DNA from 4 places in the Oenococcus kitaharae DSM 17330 genome. Region 1 is predicted to be linked to each of the others. Evidence: predicted binding sites of a transcription regulator. Region 1 holds the regulator's gene; each other region holds the start of a gene.
What was found. Region 1 encodes Rex, which represses fermentation and respiration genes when NADH is low (regulators of the CRP and FNR family bind a similar motif). Its sites were predicted from a motif close to TTGTGAANTANTTCACAA; they were not measured.

Region 1 (3,154 bases):
CCGCAAGGGCTGATGCTGATAGTTTTGCGCCGCGTTATTTGCGCAAGACGGCTGCTGAAATGGCTTGGCTGAAAAAACATCCGGACGCCGGTGATGGAGACTACGCCAAATATGTTTCTGAAGTCTAAAAAAATCGAAGGATTTACTGAGCATGAGATTTCGATTGCCGGAAAAAAAGTGTTGATTCGACAGGCGGACCTAGAGGACAGCAAAAAACTTGTTGCTATTGAGGAAGCTGTTTATACTGGACTAGCTCCCTGGAATCAATTGGCTTTTGTGACTGAGATTGCTTACGGCCGGCACAATTTATATCTTTCGGCCAGTGTCGAGGGACAGGCGATTGCATTTATTGGATTGACATATCGCCGCAACAGCAAGGACTTGCATATTACAAATATTGCTGTGCTGCCAATATGGCAAAGCAAAGGGTTAGGCAGTTACTTGCTGAACTATGCTGGGAAAATCGCCCAACTAAATCATTTGCAGCGCCTCACGCTGGAAGTACGCCGGTCTAACGCACATGCACGCCGTTTATATGAAAAAATTGGTTTTAAGAAAAAATCGGAATTGATTGGTTACTATAATGATGATCACGAAGATGCAATAGAAATGGAGTGGCTGTTTTGACAGCAAAACAAGATAATTTAATTTTGGCCTTTGAGTCTTCGGCGGATGAGACCAGTGCAGCAGTTGTAAAAAACGGTCACGAAATTCTCAGTAATATTGTGGCAACGCAAATTGCCAGTCATCAACGCTTTGGCGGGATTGTTCCGGAGGTCGCCAGCAGGCACCATTTGGAGTGGATCAACCGTGTGACAAAAGAAGCCCTGCAGGAGGCATCCGTGACTGATCCGGCTGCACAACTATCGGCAGTGGCTGCGACATACGGCCCTGGGCTGGTTGGTTCTTTATTGATTGGCTTAATGGCCGGTAAAACGTTTGCGATGGTTCACGGCCTGCCCTTTATTGCTGTTAATCACTTAGCAGGGCATATCAGCGCAGCTAATTTTGTCCAGCCGACCAGTTATCCAGCCATGGCTGTGATGGTTTCTGGCGGACATACCGAATTGCTTTGGATGGCAAAGGAAAACTCTTTTCAAATTATCGGCACAACTCTAGATGATGCCGCCGGCGAGGCTTTTGATAAAGTGGGCCGCATTCTCGGGCTGAATTATCCTGCCGGCAAAGAAATGCAGGAAATGGCAGCAAAGGGGCAAGCCAACATTCATTTTCCGATCGCACACACGGAAAACACCTTTGATTTTTCTTTTTCCGGCTTGAAGTCGTCTGTTTTAAATTATGTGCATCATGCTGATCAGCTTTCCGAGCAGATTAATAAAAATGATGTTGCGGCGAGTTTTCAAAAAGCGGTTGTGGAAGCGATTATTGAAAAAACCGAAGCCGCAATTCAAGTGTTTCAACCCGTGCAGCTTCTTCTAGGTGGTGGTGTTGCGGCAAATCTAGCTTTGCGCACAGCGATTGAGCATCTGGCCCAGACCTATCATTTGAAACTGACAGAGGCGCCGATTTCACTGGCAGGTGATAATGCGGCGATGATTGGTGCAGCCGCATATCTGAATTTTAAAGCCGGCCGTTTTTCAGGGCTGGATTTGAATACGGATCCATCTCTGAATTTTTCGAGAATGTGATTATTTCACATTTTTTGTGATTTTTTTATCTAGTTCGTTTACAATGTAATAGAAATGGTTCTGGGGGACTTTAAAGGATATGACTTCTGAAAATCAAATACCGCGGGCGACTGCACAACGTTTGCCGATTTATTATTATTATTTATCCACATTGAATGATGCTGGTATCAAGCGGATCAATTCAAGCGAAATTTCTGAGGCGATTAAGTTCGATGCAGCTACAGTTCGCCGCGACTTCTCTTATTTTGGCGCTTTGGGCAAACGCGGATTCGGTTACGATGTCAGCGCGCTCTTAAGCTTCTTTAGTAAGGTATTGTCGCAAGATAAGCTGAACAAAGTGGCCGTGGTTGGTGTTGGAAATCTAGGCCAGGCTTTGATGAAAAATAATTTCAGTCATACCAGCAATATTGAAATCGTCATGGGCTTTGATGCTGACGATGATAAGCGCTCGATCAAGCTGGTAAACGAAATGGGAAAATCGGTTCCAGTTTATCATGTTAAAGAATTGGCAGAACGGCTGCATGCCAACAATATTACGATCGCTATTCTGACAGTGCCGGAAAAAGCAGCTCAAGAAGTGACCGATCAATTAGTTGCAGCTGGTATCAAGGGAATTTTGAACTTCTCACCGATTCGGATTACGGTACCATCCAGTGTCCGTGTGCAGAATGTCGATTTGACGACCGGTATGCAGACTTTGATCTATTTTGTGGATAATTTTAAGAACATTAAAAGCGCTAAATAAAGCGTTTTTTTATTATTTTCTAAAATAGTCAGGATTTGTCAAAAAGTTTGACCTTTTTTGACCAATTGCGTTATAATTTTACGCGGAACAAATTAAAGGAGGTTTTTAAATTCATGATTAAACCATTAGGTGATCGAATTGTTCTTAGTATTGACCAGCCCGAAGAAGAAAAGGTTGGTGGGATTTTAATTGCAAACAACGCCAAAGAAAAACCAGTTACAGGTTCTGTTGTGGCAGTTTCTGAAACGGGAATTGGGGATACTGAAGCTCCTAAGTCTGTCAAAGTCGGCGACAAAGTAATGTTTGATAAATACGCCGGTTCACAAGTTACGATCGATGGAGAAGATTATCTCATCGTTCACGAAAAAGATATTCTGGGGGTTTTGTAATTCATGGCTAAAGAAGTACGTTTTTCTGAAGATGCCCGCACACGTATGCAGGCAGGAATTGACAAGTTGGCAAATGCTGTTAAGACAACGATTGGTCCTAAAGGACGCAATGTTGTTTTGGAGCAGAATTACGGTACACCAACGATTACAAATGATGGTGTCACAATTGCCAAAGCCATCGAATTAGACGACCATTACGAAAATATGGGTGCCAAGCTCGTGACTGAAGCCGCTTCTAAGACTAATGATGTTGCCGGTGATGGTACGACAACTGCGACTGTTTTGACACAAGCAATCGTTAACGAAGGCTTGAAGAACGTGACGGCTGGTGCTAATCCTGTCGGCATTCGTGCTGGTATTGAAAAAGCCAC
Region 2 (3,154 bases), 760 kb from region 1:
ATTCTGTAATTATTGACAGATGCTGCTAACGGCAGGGCACATATCACTTATGGTTTATTGGTTCTGCTGGTATTGGCTTATATCGTTGTCGATGCACTCTTTTATTTTTTTAGTTCTTATTTCAGGGAGAAATGGTTGAATTTGACCGCTGCTGCTGTCAGAGCTAGTCTTATGCACAAATATTTATCTGAGCAGCAAGCGCTGGCTTCAAGTCGTGATGACAATAAATCCAGTTCTTTTAATCAATTAACTAATAATATGGCTGTGCTGCAAGACGATTATTTGCGTGCAACTGTGTCCATCTATGCTGAACTGTGTCAATTTATCATTGCCATGGTCATTTCACTTTTTATCCAGCCCATGCTCTGTTTGGTCGTCCTGGTGTTGTGCTTGCCCGGCCTATTTATTCCGCTTTTAAATCAAAAATTGTTGAAAGCTTCGAAAAAAGATGTCCTTGCTTCCTCGGAAAAATACACACAGATTTTGCGGAATATCTTAGATGGCTTAAGAACGATTCAGCTTTTTAATGTCGATCGCATTATGCGTCATCTTTTTGACCGCCAGAATCAAGATTGGTTGACCAAACAAAATAAAGATCAGAAAAATCGAAAACTAATTGGCAGTTTATCGCAGCTGCTTGATAATTTTCTCTATCTCGGTACTTGGGTTGGCGGGATTTATTTCGTCATGAATAAATCAATCTCATTGGGTCAGTTAGTGGCTTTTTCGCAGTTGATGATTTTTATCGCTGAACCGCTGCAGTCGGCATCGGGGCTCATGGCTGACTATGTGGGAGGTCAAGAAGCAGCCAAAAAGATTCAAGCTAATTTAGCCTTGCAGCAAAAAAATCCAGTCGGTCAAACAATTAATAAATTAAAGTCAATCGCCTATCAAGATATTGTTTATACAAAGAAGGATCAGACAATTCTTCGTCACATTAATTTCAAATTTGAGACTGACAAGCATTACTTGATTGTCGGCAAGACGGGTTCCGGCAAGACAAGCTTCATGAATCTGCCTTTGCTGGATAAAAACGGCTATACAGGTAAAATTCTGATTAATGGCCATGACCAAAAAAATATTGATCTGGCAAGTCTGCGTGCTCGCTTAGGTGTCGCTGAACAAAGTGGTGCAATTTTCTCGGCCAGTTTTCAAGATAATCTCAGTCTATTCAGGCAAAAATTTTCAAAGAGTCAGCTTCAATCAGCCCTAGCGCAAGCTCAATTAAGCAATTATGCCAATGGCGAAGCCTTCGCCAAACAGTTATCTAGTTCTGGACACGAATTATCCGGTGGTGAAGCTAAACGTTTATTTATTGCCCGAACGCTGTTGGGTCATTTTGACTATCTTCTTTTCGACGAACCTGCTAGCGGATTGGACCCGCATACAGCACAGGCGATTGAAGAGATGCTCATGCAGCTGGATTCAGGCTGGACCGTCATTACGCATCACTACAATGAGGCCTTATTTACCTTTGCCGATCAGATTTTAGTCATGGCCGATGGCGAAATTGCTGCTAACGGACCGTTACAGGATCCGACGATTCAAGCATCTTTGATGAAACTGAATTTGTTAAAACCCTAAAGCATCTGTATGCATCTGACGTCATGCGAATTGTGACAAAATTAGTCAAATTTCACATTGTTTACTTTGTAACAAAGTCCGAGTAAAATATTTTGTGGATACGGAGGTATTTAATATGACAGATCGTTTGAAAGACAAAGTCGCGATTGTGACTGGCGGAACGCTAGGCATCGGCTTATCGATTGTTGACTTGTATTTGAAGGAAGGTGCCAAAGTGGTCTTTACCGGCCGCAGGCAAGCTGTTGGCGAGAAGGCTTTAGCTTCCTTGGATAATTCGGCTAATGCTAAGTTCGTGGTGCATGATGCTTCTGATGAAGAAGGCTGGAAGAAATTATTTGCCGACACAATTGCCGAATTTGGTAAGGTAGATATTCTGGTAAACAATGCTGGTATTGGCGTTCCTGGAAACGTTGAAAACACAGATTATGCACAGTGGCGCCAGACCATGGCAGTCAATCTGGACGGTGTCTACCTTGGTACGCATTATGGCGTGATTAATATGAAGCACCCTAAAAGCGGGGATGCAGTTATTTTGAATGTTTCGAGTATTGAAGGTTTGATCGGTGATCCTGATTTGTTCGCCTATAATGCGACGAAGGGTGCTTTGCGGATTATGAGTAAATCAGCTGCTTTGTATTGCGCGAAAAATGATTATAACCTACGTGTGAATACAATCCATCCGGGTTATATTAAGACACCTTTGGTGGACAATATGCCTGGCGCTGAAGCAGCTATGAGCGATCGCACCAAGACGCCGATGGGACATATTGGTGTCCCGGATGATATCGGCTGGTTGGCTGTTTATCTGGGTTCTGAAGAAGCCAAATTTGCGACTGGTTCTGAATTTACAGTTGATGGCGGCTACACAGCTCAATAATGTTGCTGCATCAATATATAGAAAAACCGTCCACTAATTATGGACGGTTTTTATTTTATGGATGTATTGAACCAAGAAAGTGTATTATAAAAAAATCATGTCTTTATTATTGAAGGAGACCAATCATGACGGATGATTCTTTTAACATCGTTTTTATTTTAATACTCGCTTTGACTATTTATGTCAGCAATAGGACACAGGATACCTCATTAATGCAAAAATTGCGGTCTTACCGCAGCTACTCGCTTCTTGCCATTGGTGTATTATTATTTTTGGCTCTAGCCCTGCATCACTACTTTAGCTTTTTGCCACAAGGCCAAGTTGTCTTCGTGTGGCCTGTCATCTTGATTCTGCTAGGATTCTTTTATCTGAAAACTGATAAATTAAAGCGTTAAAAAGATTTAAAAAGATGAATGTGTTCACTACTTGTTGTGCATAGCGAGCACATTTGTCTTAGAGAAGTCCAAAAAATAAAACCGTCCACTAATTATGGACGGTCTTTCATCTGCTGAGCTGATTTTTTAAAATCCGGCAAACAGCTGATCGATTGTCTTGAATTCCTTGTCGCTGATATCAATTGACAAAGCAGCAGCGTTGCTTTTGACTTGCTCGGCCTTGCGGGCACCGGGGATCACAACACTGACATCGGGATCGGCCATGTACCAAGCGATCATGACTTGAGCGACAGTTGCT
Region 3 (3,154 bases), 600 kb from region 1:
AGAACCAGTTCCGGAAGTCGTTGGAATCGCAACCAACTGTGTCAGATTCTGATGTTCGAATTTAACGATTCGCTTGCGAATATCCATGAATTTCTGCTGCAGGCCCTTAAACAAGTCTTTAATTGCATCATTGTCGTCCAGAAAATCGTCCTGACCTGATTGCTGTGCATATTCATACAGAAAACGTGAAATTTTAGCAACATCCAAAGGTGATCCGCCGCCTAGCGCAATAACTGTATCGGGCTGGAATTCCTGCATCTGCTTGGCAATCTGAACGGCCTGGCTCAAATAGGGATCAGCCTGTACAGAACTGTAAATGCTGGTCTTGACTTGATCGTTTCTCAAGGCAAACTGTTCTAAGACGCGATCGACAAAACCGTACTTGACCATCGAATGTCCTGTCACGATAAAGGCACGATCAACTTTTGGCAATTCCTGCAGATAAGTGATGGCGTTTCTCTCGTAGTAAATGTCCTTTGGCAGACGTACCCATTGTGGCCGGTTACGACGGCGTGCAACAGTTTTAATGTTCAGCAAATCATAAGTAGACAAGTTATGCGACAACGAATTCTTCCCCCAAGATCCTGTTCCTAACGTCAGGCTAGGACGCAATGCATCTGTATAAATATCGCCAACACCGCCAATCGAATCGGGCTGATTGACAAGAATCCGAGAAACATTGATAGCGTCCGCATATTCTTTAACAAAAGGATCGTCTTGTGTACCAATTTGGATCGCCGCATTATGGCCGGCACCTTGGTAAGCCAATAAACGCTGAACAACTTTAATACCTTCTTGACGGTCCTGAACTTTATAGATTGAAAGCAAGGGACTCAATTTTTCGGAAGAAAGTTTCTCGCCAATGTTGTTTTGATCAAGTTCGAACAAAAGGACATCTTTGCCTTCTGGCAGGTTAATACCGGATTTTTCAGCAATCCAGCGACCACTCATACCGGCAACCGGGCCGTTAACACCGTGCTTATCATTGAAAACAAAGTCAGCGACTTTTTTATAGTCATTTTTTGGAACGAGATAAGCACCTTTTTGCTGCATCAGTTCCATAAACTCATCGTAAACAGATGCTTCAATCACGGCTGAGTTCTCTGTGGCACAAATCATACCGTTATCAAAACGCTTGGACAAAAGCAGGTCCTCAACGGCGCGGCGGACACGAGCGGTATGGTCGATAAATATGGCACCATTACCAGCTCCGACACCCATTGACGGATTGCCTGATGTGAGAGCCGCGTGTACCATAGCAGGACCACCTGTGGCCAAAATAGAAGCAATACCAGGGTTCCGCATTAAAGCAGTCGTATTTTCTAACGAAGGTGTTTCAATCCATTGAATAAAATTCTTAGGTGCACCCGCCTTGCGAGCTGCTTGATAAACAATTTCGGCAGCAGCCACCGAAGATGTTTGCGCTTGAGGGTGAAAGGCAAAAATAATTGTGTTACGTGTTTTAGCTGTCAGCAAGGACTTAAAAATAGTCGTCGAAGTTGGATTGGTTGTCGGCACGATTCCGGCAAGAATGCCAAGGGGTGCGGCCAAATTGACCTTTCCGGTAACGGGATCCTCGTCAATGACACCGACCGTTTTATCATTTTTAATCGCATTGTAAACAGATTCGGATGCGAAACGATTCTTTGTATCCTTATCCTCGACAATGCCACGGCCAGTCTCGTTATAGGCAAAATGTGCCAGTTCCAAAGAATGCTCTGAGCCGGCCAAGGCCATAGCCGCGACAATCTGGTCGACTTGTTTTTGTGTATAAGATGAAAATTCCAGTAAAGCCTCTTTGGACTTATCAACAAGCTCTTGAATGTACTGCGCAGCCAAATCCTTTTTAGCCTGAATTTCTTCTAGAGTCAGCTGTTTCTTAGTGATTTTTTTAGTTTCAACTGCCATCAGTTCTCCTTTTGTAATAAGCCCGATCTCATAAACAACTTTGTGAACTTATTAACATTATTAGTGTAAAACTTCACAACTATAATGTCAAGCAAAAAGATAATAAAAAAACGCCCGAAGACGTTTTTCTTTATTTCATCAAATTTTGAACATCACGCGCAATTTCCAGCTCCTCATTGGTTGGAATCAGAAAAGCCGTAATCGAGGAATCGGGTTGTGTAATCGCTGTCTGAACCCCATGCTGATCATTAGCTTTTTCATCCAATTTGACACCAAGAAAAGCCAATTTTTCCAAAATCATCTTTCGAATCGGCACAGAATTCTCACCAATACCGGCTGTAAAGACCAAAGCATCAACACCCTGAAGCTCGAAATAGTATTGTGCAATATAATTAACAACACGATTAACGAACATATTAACAGCTAATCGAGCATGTTCATTAGTATCATAAACATCGAGCAAATCGCGCATATCGCTAGATAAAGTAGAAATACCAAGCAAGCCGGACTTATGATTCAGAATATCCAGCATCTGCTGATCAGACAGCCCTTCTTTGCCTTTCACATAATTAACCAGCGATACATCGACATCCCCTGACCGCGTCGCCATAATTAATCCAGCTAACGGAGAGAATCCCATCGAGGTGTCCAAGGATTTTCCGTCTTTGATCGCTGTAACTGATGCGCCGGCGCCAAGATGCATGGTAATCAGCTTCAAACTTTCAAGCGGTTTGTGCAGCATTTGAGCGGCCTGCTCGGCCACATATTTATGTGAAGTACCATGTGCCCCGTATTTGCGAACACCATACTTCGTGTAATACTCATATGGAACTGCGTATAAATAGTTTTCCTTAGGCATCGTCTGATGGAAAGCCGTATCAAAAACGGCTACTTCGACAGCATTAGGAATAATTTTAGAAAAAGCTTTAATTCCCAATGCATTGGCTGGGTTATGCAACGGCGCGTAGGCTGCCAAACGTTCAATTTTCTTCAGGACTTCATCATCAATAAGGACTGACTTGTTGAACCATTCGCCACCGGCCACAATACGGTGGCCAATTCCTTTAATCTCATCAAAATCCTTCACAATACCCAAATCTTTAAATTGAGCAAGCGTAAAGTTAATCGCCTCTTCATGGTTTGAAAAAGCATGACGGGACTTATGTTTTTCCCCTTGGAATTTAATTGATACATTATCATCTTGGCTAAGGTCAACACCGATACGCTCGATCATGCCTTCGGCGAT
Region 4 (3,154 bases), 810 kb from region 1:
CTAAATTCATCACAATTCAAACACGGATTCTACGGATTTTGCTGACAGGCTCGTCAATCGCCTTCGGGTTAGTCGGTGTTTTTCAAAATAATCGCGCCATCGATTGGCTGCATCAGCTGCATTGGTGGACATCCAATCTGCTTGTTGTATTTATTCTACTGATAATTATTGGTATTCGCTGGTTGCTGCCAGGTATTACAAAAGAATTTCTGCTAACAGCCTATGGTTTTGCCGGCTTGCTAGCCTTATCGGAAATCTTGTTTCAGTGGGTTCATTACCTGTCGCTAACGGCTTTTGAAATCATTTCATTTGGGCTAGCTTTTGGCTGGTTAATTTTACTAATGCAGAATTTAAATAACCTCTACCTGGAAAACGCCGAAATCTTCACGATTGAAATAAAATAAAAAGCTCTGGCAAGAAATCACCAGAGCTTTTTTAATCATTCTTTTTAGATTTACATATGAGTAAAATCAAAGACTTTACGTCCGGTAATTTTACCTTCTTTCATCTCTTCAATCACATCATTAATATCTTTCAAATCAACTTTTTCAACGATTGGTGTGACTTTGCCTTCAGCGCCAAACTGGAAGGCTTCTTTCAAATCTGCACGTGTGCCAACCAAAGAACCGCGAACTTCAATACCATCTAAGACTGTCTTAGCAATATTCAAAGCCATATCGCCTTGAGGTAATGCAACGGCAACTAGTTTGCCCAATGGGCGAAGAACGTTAACAGCTTGAGAGAAGGCTGCATCATTGACAGCCGTTACTTGGGCATTATGAACACCACCAGTTAATTTGTTAACTTTAGCAACGACATCTTCAGTTTTGCGATTAACAATAATATCGGCACCGTTTTCTTTAGCGGCTTCCAATTTATCAGGGTTGCCATCAATAGCAACAACATGTGCACCGAAAACATTGTGTGCATACTGAACAGCCAAGTTACCAAGTCCGCCAGCACCATGGACTGATACCCACTGGCCAGGCTTCGTCTCACCGACTTTCAATGCTTTATACATCGTGACACCGGCACACGTGATGGAAGAAGCAGCCGCTGGATCCAAATCGGATGGCACCTTCACGGCATATTTTGCGTTCACAACAACTTGTTGAGCCATCGCACCATCAACAGTATAGCCAGAATTTCTTACCTTACGGCAGAACGTCTCATTGCCTGAAACACAATAATCACACACACCACAAGCATCATAGAACCAAGCAATTGAAACACGGTCACCGACTTTCAAATACTGATCCGCACCTTCACCAAGTTTAGAAACAATACCGACACCTTCATGACCGATAACACGGCGCCAACTGCCGTTGCGCGTTCCCATGGTATTAGGATCACCAAAATCTCCACTTGCACAATGCAAATCCGTGTGGCATAAACCACAGTATTCAACATCGACCAAAGCATCACCAAAAGCCAGTTTACGAGGCTCCCAGTCATCTACTAAATCAACAAATCCATCATTTTTTTCTCGAACAAGAGCTGCTTTCATTTTTGTCTCCGACCTCTTTTTTAGGTAGTTTATTTCGATTTTTGTATTAGTTTGTACAAAAATTTACAAACTCAATATAGCATACATTTGTGAAAATAAAAACATTGTGAAAACTGCAAATAAAAAGGCCGCCTCATTTTAAGGTCTGACCTTCCAGTGCTTGTTTAACCAATGACCAACGAGCCATGAAAATCGGCTTCGCTTGTGTGGCCCGATTAGCCGGCGATGTTGAAGGCAAATAAATTGCTTCTTGACCGATTGCTGGCGCTACTAATCGATTGAAGAGTTCTGTTGACTTCTTGCCTTCGGTAAAAATCGTTTGAATTTGTGAGCTTGCTAATAAATTTGAAAAATCATTTGCAACGGGATTTTTAATTGTTGCATCCTGGGAACCGATAATATCGGCTTCTGCGAGCGTCTGCCAAATAGCAATATGATTCCTTAAAGCAAAATTGCGACGCGATTCTATAGTCTTATCAGCTTCTTTTTGATCGAGGACTTTAGCTAAAGTCTGCCAAAAAATGTTTTGCGGACTGCCATAATAAAAACCGAAAGATAAAGATTTGGGTGATGGCAGCGACCCAAGTAGGAGAACTTTAGAGTGTTCGTCATAAAGTGGCGGCCATGGATGAACAACGTGCTGATAATCAGGCTTGTGTTGTTTCATTTGTGCTGCTTGAACCCGTTTCAAAAGCAACTCCCTGACGTGTTAGGTAATTTGCGAGAACTTTGGCATTATTTTCATGGTTTTCTCTAGATGCATACAGCAAAATACTGTCTGGATGATCCTTCAAAGTCTGTAGAAATTCGGCTGTGGCTGGATTGCTGGATAATTCTGTCAAATAGATTGCACGAAAAGCCATTTCATCCAAATCTCCATCATGATATTTCTGCCGCAAATCTTCAGAAGGCGCAATATCTTTCGCCCAAAGATCAATTGCGGCCTTCTCTTTGCTGACGCCGCGAGGCCAAAGCCCATCAATTAAAACCCGATACCCTTTTGATTCAGATCCGTAAATTCTCTCAAATTTGATCATATACTCCTTATTCTAGCTTGCAAATTTTTTTTGGCTAATCATTTATCAGACCAATTAAGGTTGCCAAAAACATTAAAAAGAAAGTCCAATCAAGATTAACATGTATTGCTCGTAACGCATGAAATAAAGAAAGATTTACTTAAAATTAAAAACACTGCTTGAAAAAGGCTGTTCCAACTAATCGCTCGTTTTCAAGTTCTCTTTGAGATGTTGCCGGCTTTTATGTCTAATAAATTCGACTAATAAAATTTCCTTCAACCGTTTGGCTCATCCCATTGTCACATTATGACGGGCCTGGCCTGTATCGGGAATCCGATCCAAAATAGCCATGTCGGCGTCCGAAAGTTGGAAATCAAGTGTAGCATTGGATTTGGCATGCTCAGCCTTCGTTGCACGCGGCAAAGGCAGAATATCTTTTTGAAGCACATATTTAAGGGCAATTTGCGGGACAGAAACCTGATATTTATCAGCAATTTTCTGAATCTCGTCTTGTGTTGCCAGACCTCCAGTCGCCAGCGGTGAATAGGCCTCGACTTGGATACCGAGTGATTTCGTAAAGGCCGTAATTTTTGGTTGTGTCCAGCCAATATAGTACTCAATCTGATTGACA

Region 2: OKIT_RS03420 (NADP-dependent (R)-specific alcohol dehydrogenase) is a predicted target of Rex. The motif match lies at 1,642-1,659, and genes of this name have one in related genera.
Region 3: adhE (bifunctional acetaldehyde-CoA/alcohol dehydrogenase) is a predicted target of Rex. The motif match lies at 1,949-1,966, and genes of this name have one in related genera.
Region 4: adhP (alcohol dehydrogenase AdhP) is a predicted target of Rex. The motif match lies at 1,559-1,576, and genes of this name have one in related genera.

The regions. Positions count from the first base shown of each region.
Region 1 covers NZ_CM001398.1:1,755,083-1,758,236, reverse strand. The annotation lists gene tsaB (tRNA (adenosine(37)-N6)-threonylcarbamoyltransferase complex dimerization subunit type 1 TsaB) at 1-128, shown strand, start outside; gene rimI (ribosomal protein S18-alanine N-acetyltransferase) at 112-627, shown strand; gene tsaD (tRNA (adenosine(37)-N6)-threonylcarbamoyltransferase complex transferase subunit TsaD) at 624-1,649, shown strand; gene OKIT_RS08840 (redox-sensing transcriptional repressor Rex) at 1,729-2,394, shown strand; gene OKIT_RS08835 (GroES family chaperonin) at 2,508-2,783, shown strand; gene groL (chaperonin GroEL) at 2,787-3,154, shown strand, end outside.
Region 2 covers NZ_CM001398.1:683,266-686,419, forward strand. The annotation lists gene OKIT_RS03415 (ABC transporter transmembrane domain-containing protein) at 13-1,584, shown strand; gene OKIT_RS03420 (NADP-dependent (R)-specific alcohol dehydrogenase) at 1,700-2,461, shown strand; gene OKIT_RS03425 (hypothetical protein) at 2,587-2,856, shown strand; gene OKIT_RS03430 (aldo/keto reductase) at 2,983-3,154, opposite strand, start outside.
Region 3 covers NZ_CM001398.1:1,154,340-1,157,493, reverse strand. The annotation lists gene adhE (bifunctional acetaldehyde-CoA/alcohol dehydrogenase) at 1-1,908, opposite strand, end outside; gene OKIT_RS05815 (acetate/propionate family kinase) at 2,039-3,154, opposite strand, start outside.
Region 4 covers NZ_CM001398.1:949,051-952,204, reverse strand. The annotation lists gene OKIT_RS04695 (AbrB/MazE/SpoVT family DNA-binding domain-containing protein) at 1-404, shown strand, start outside; gene adhP (alcohol dehydrogenase AdhP) at 455-1,507, opposite strand; gene OKIT_RS04685 (DNA-deoxyinosine glycosylase) at 1,641-2,174, opposite strand; gene OKIT_RS04680 (DUF488 domain-containing protein) at 2,155-2,544, opposite strand; gene OKIT_RS04675 (aldo/keto reductase) at 2,812-3,154, opposite strand, start outside.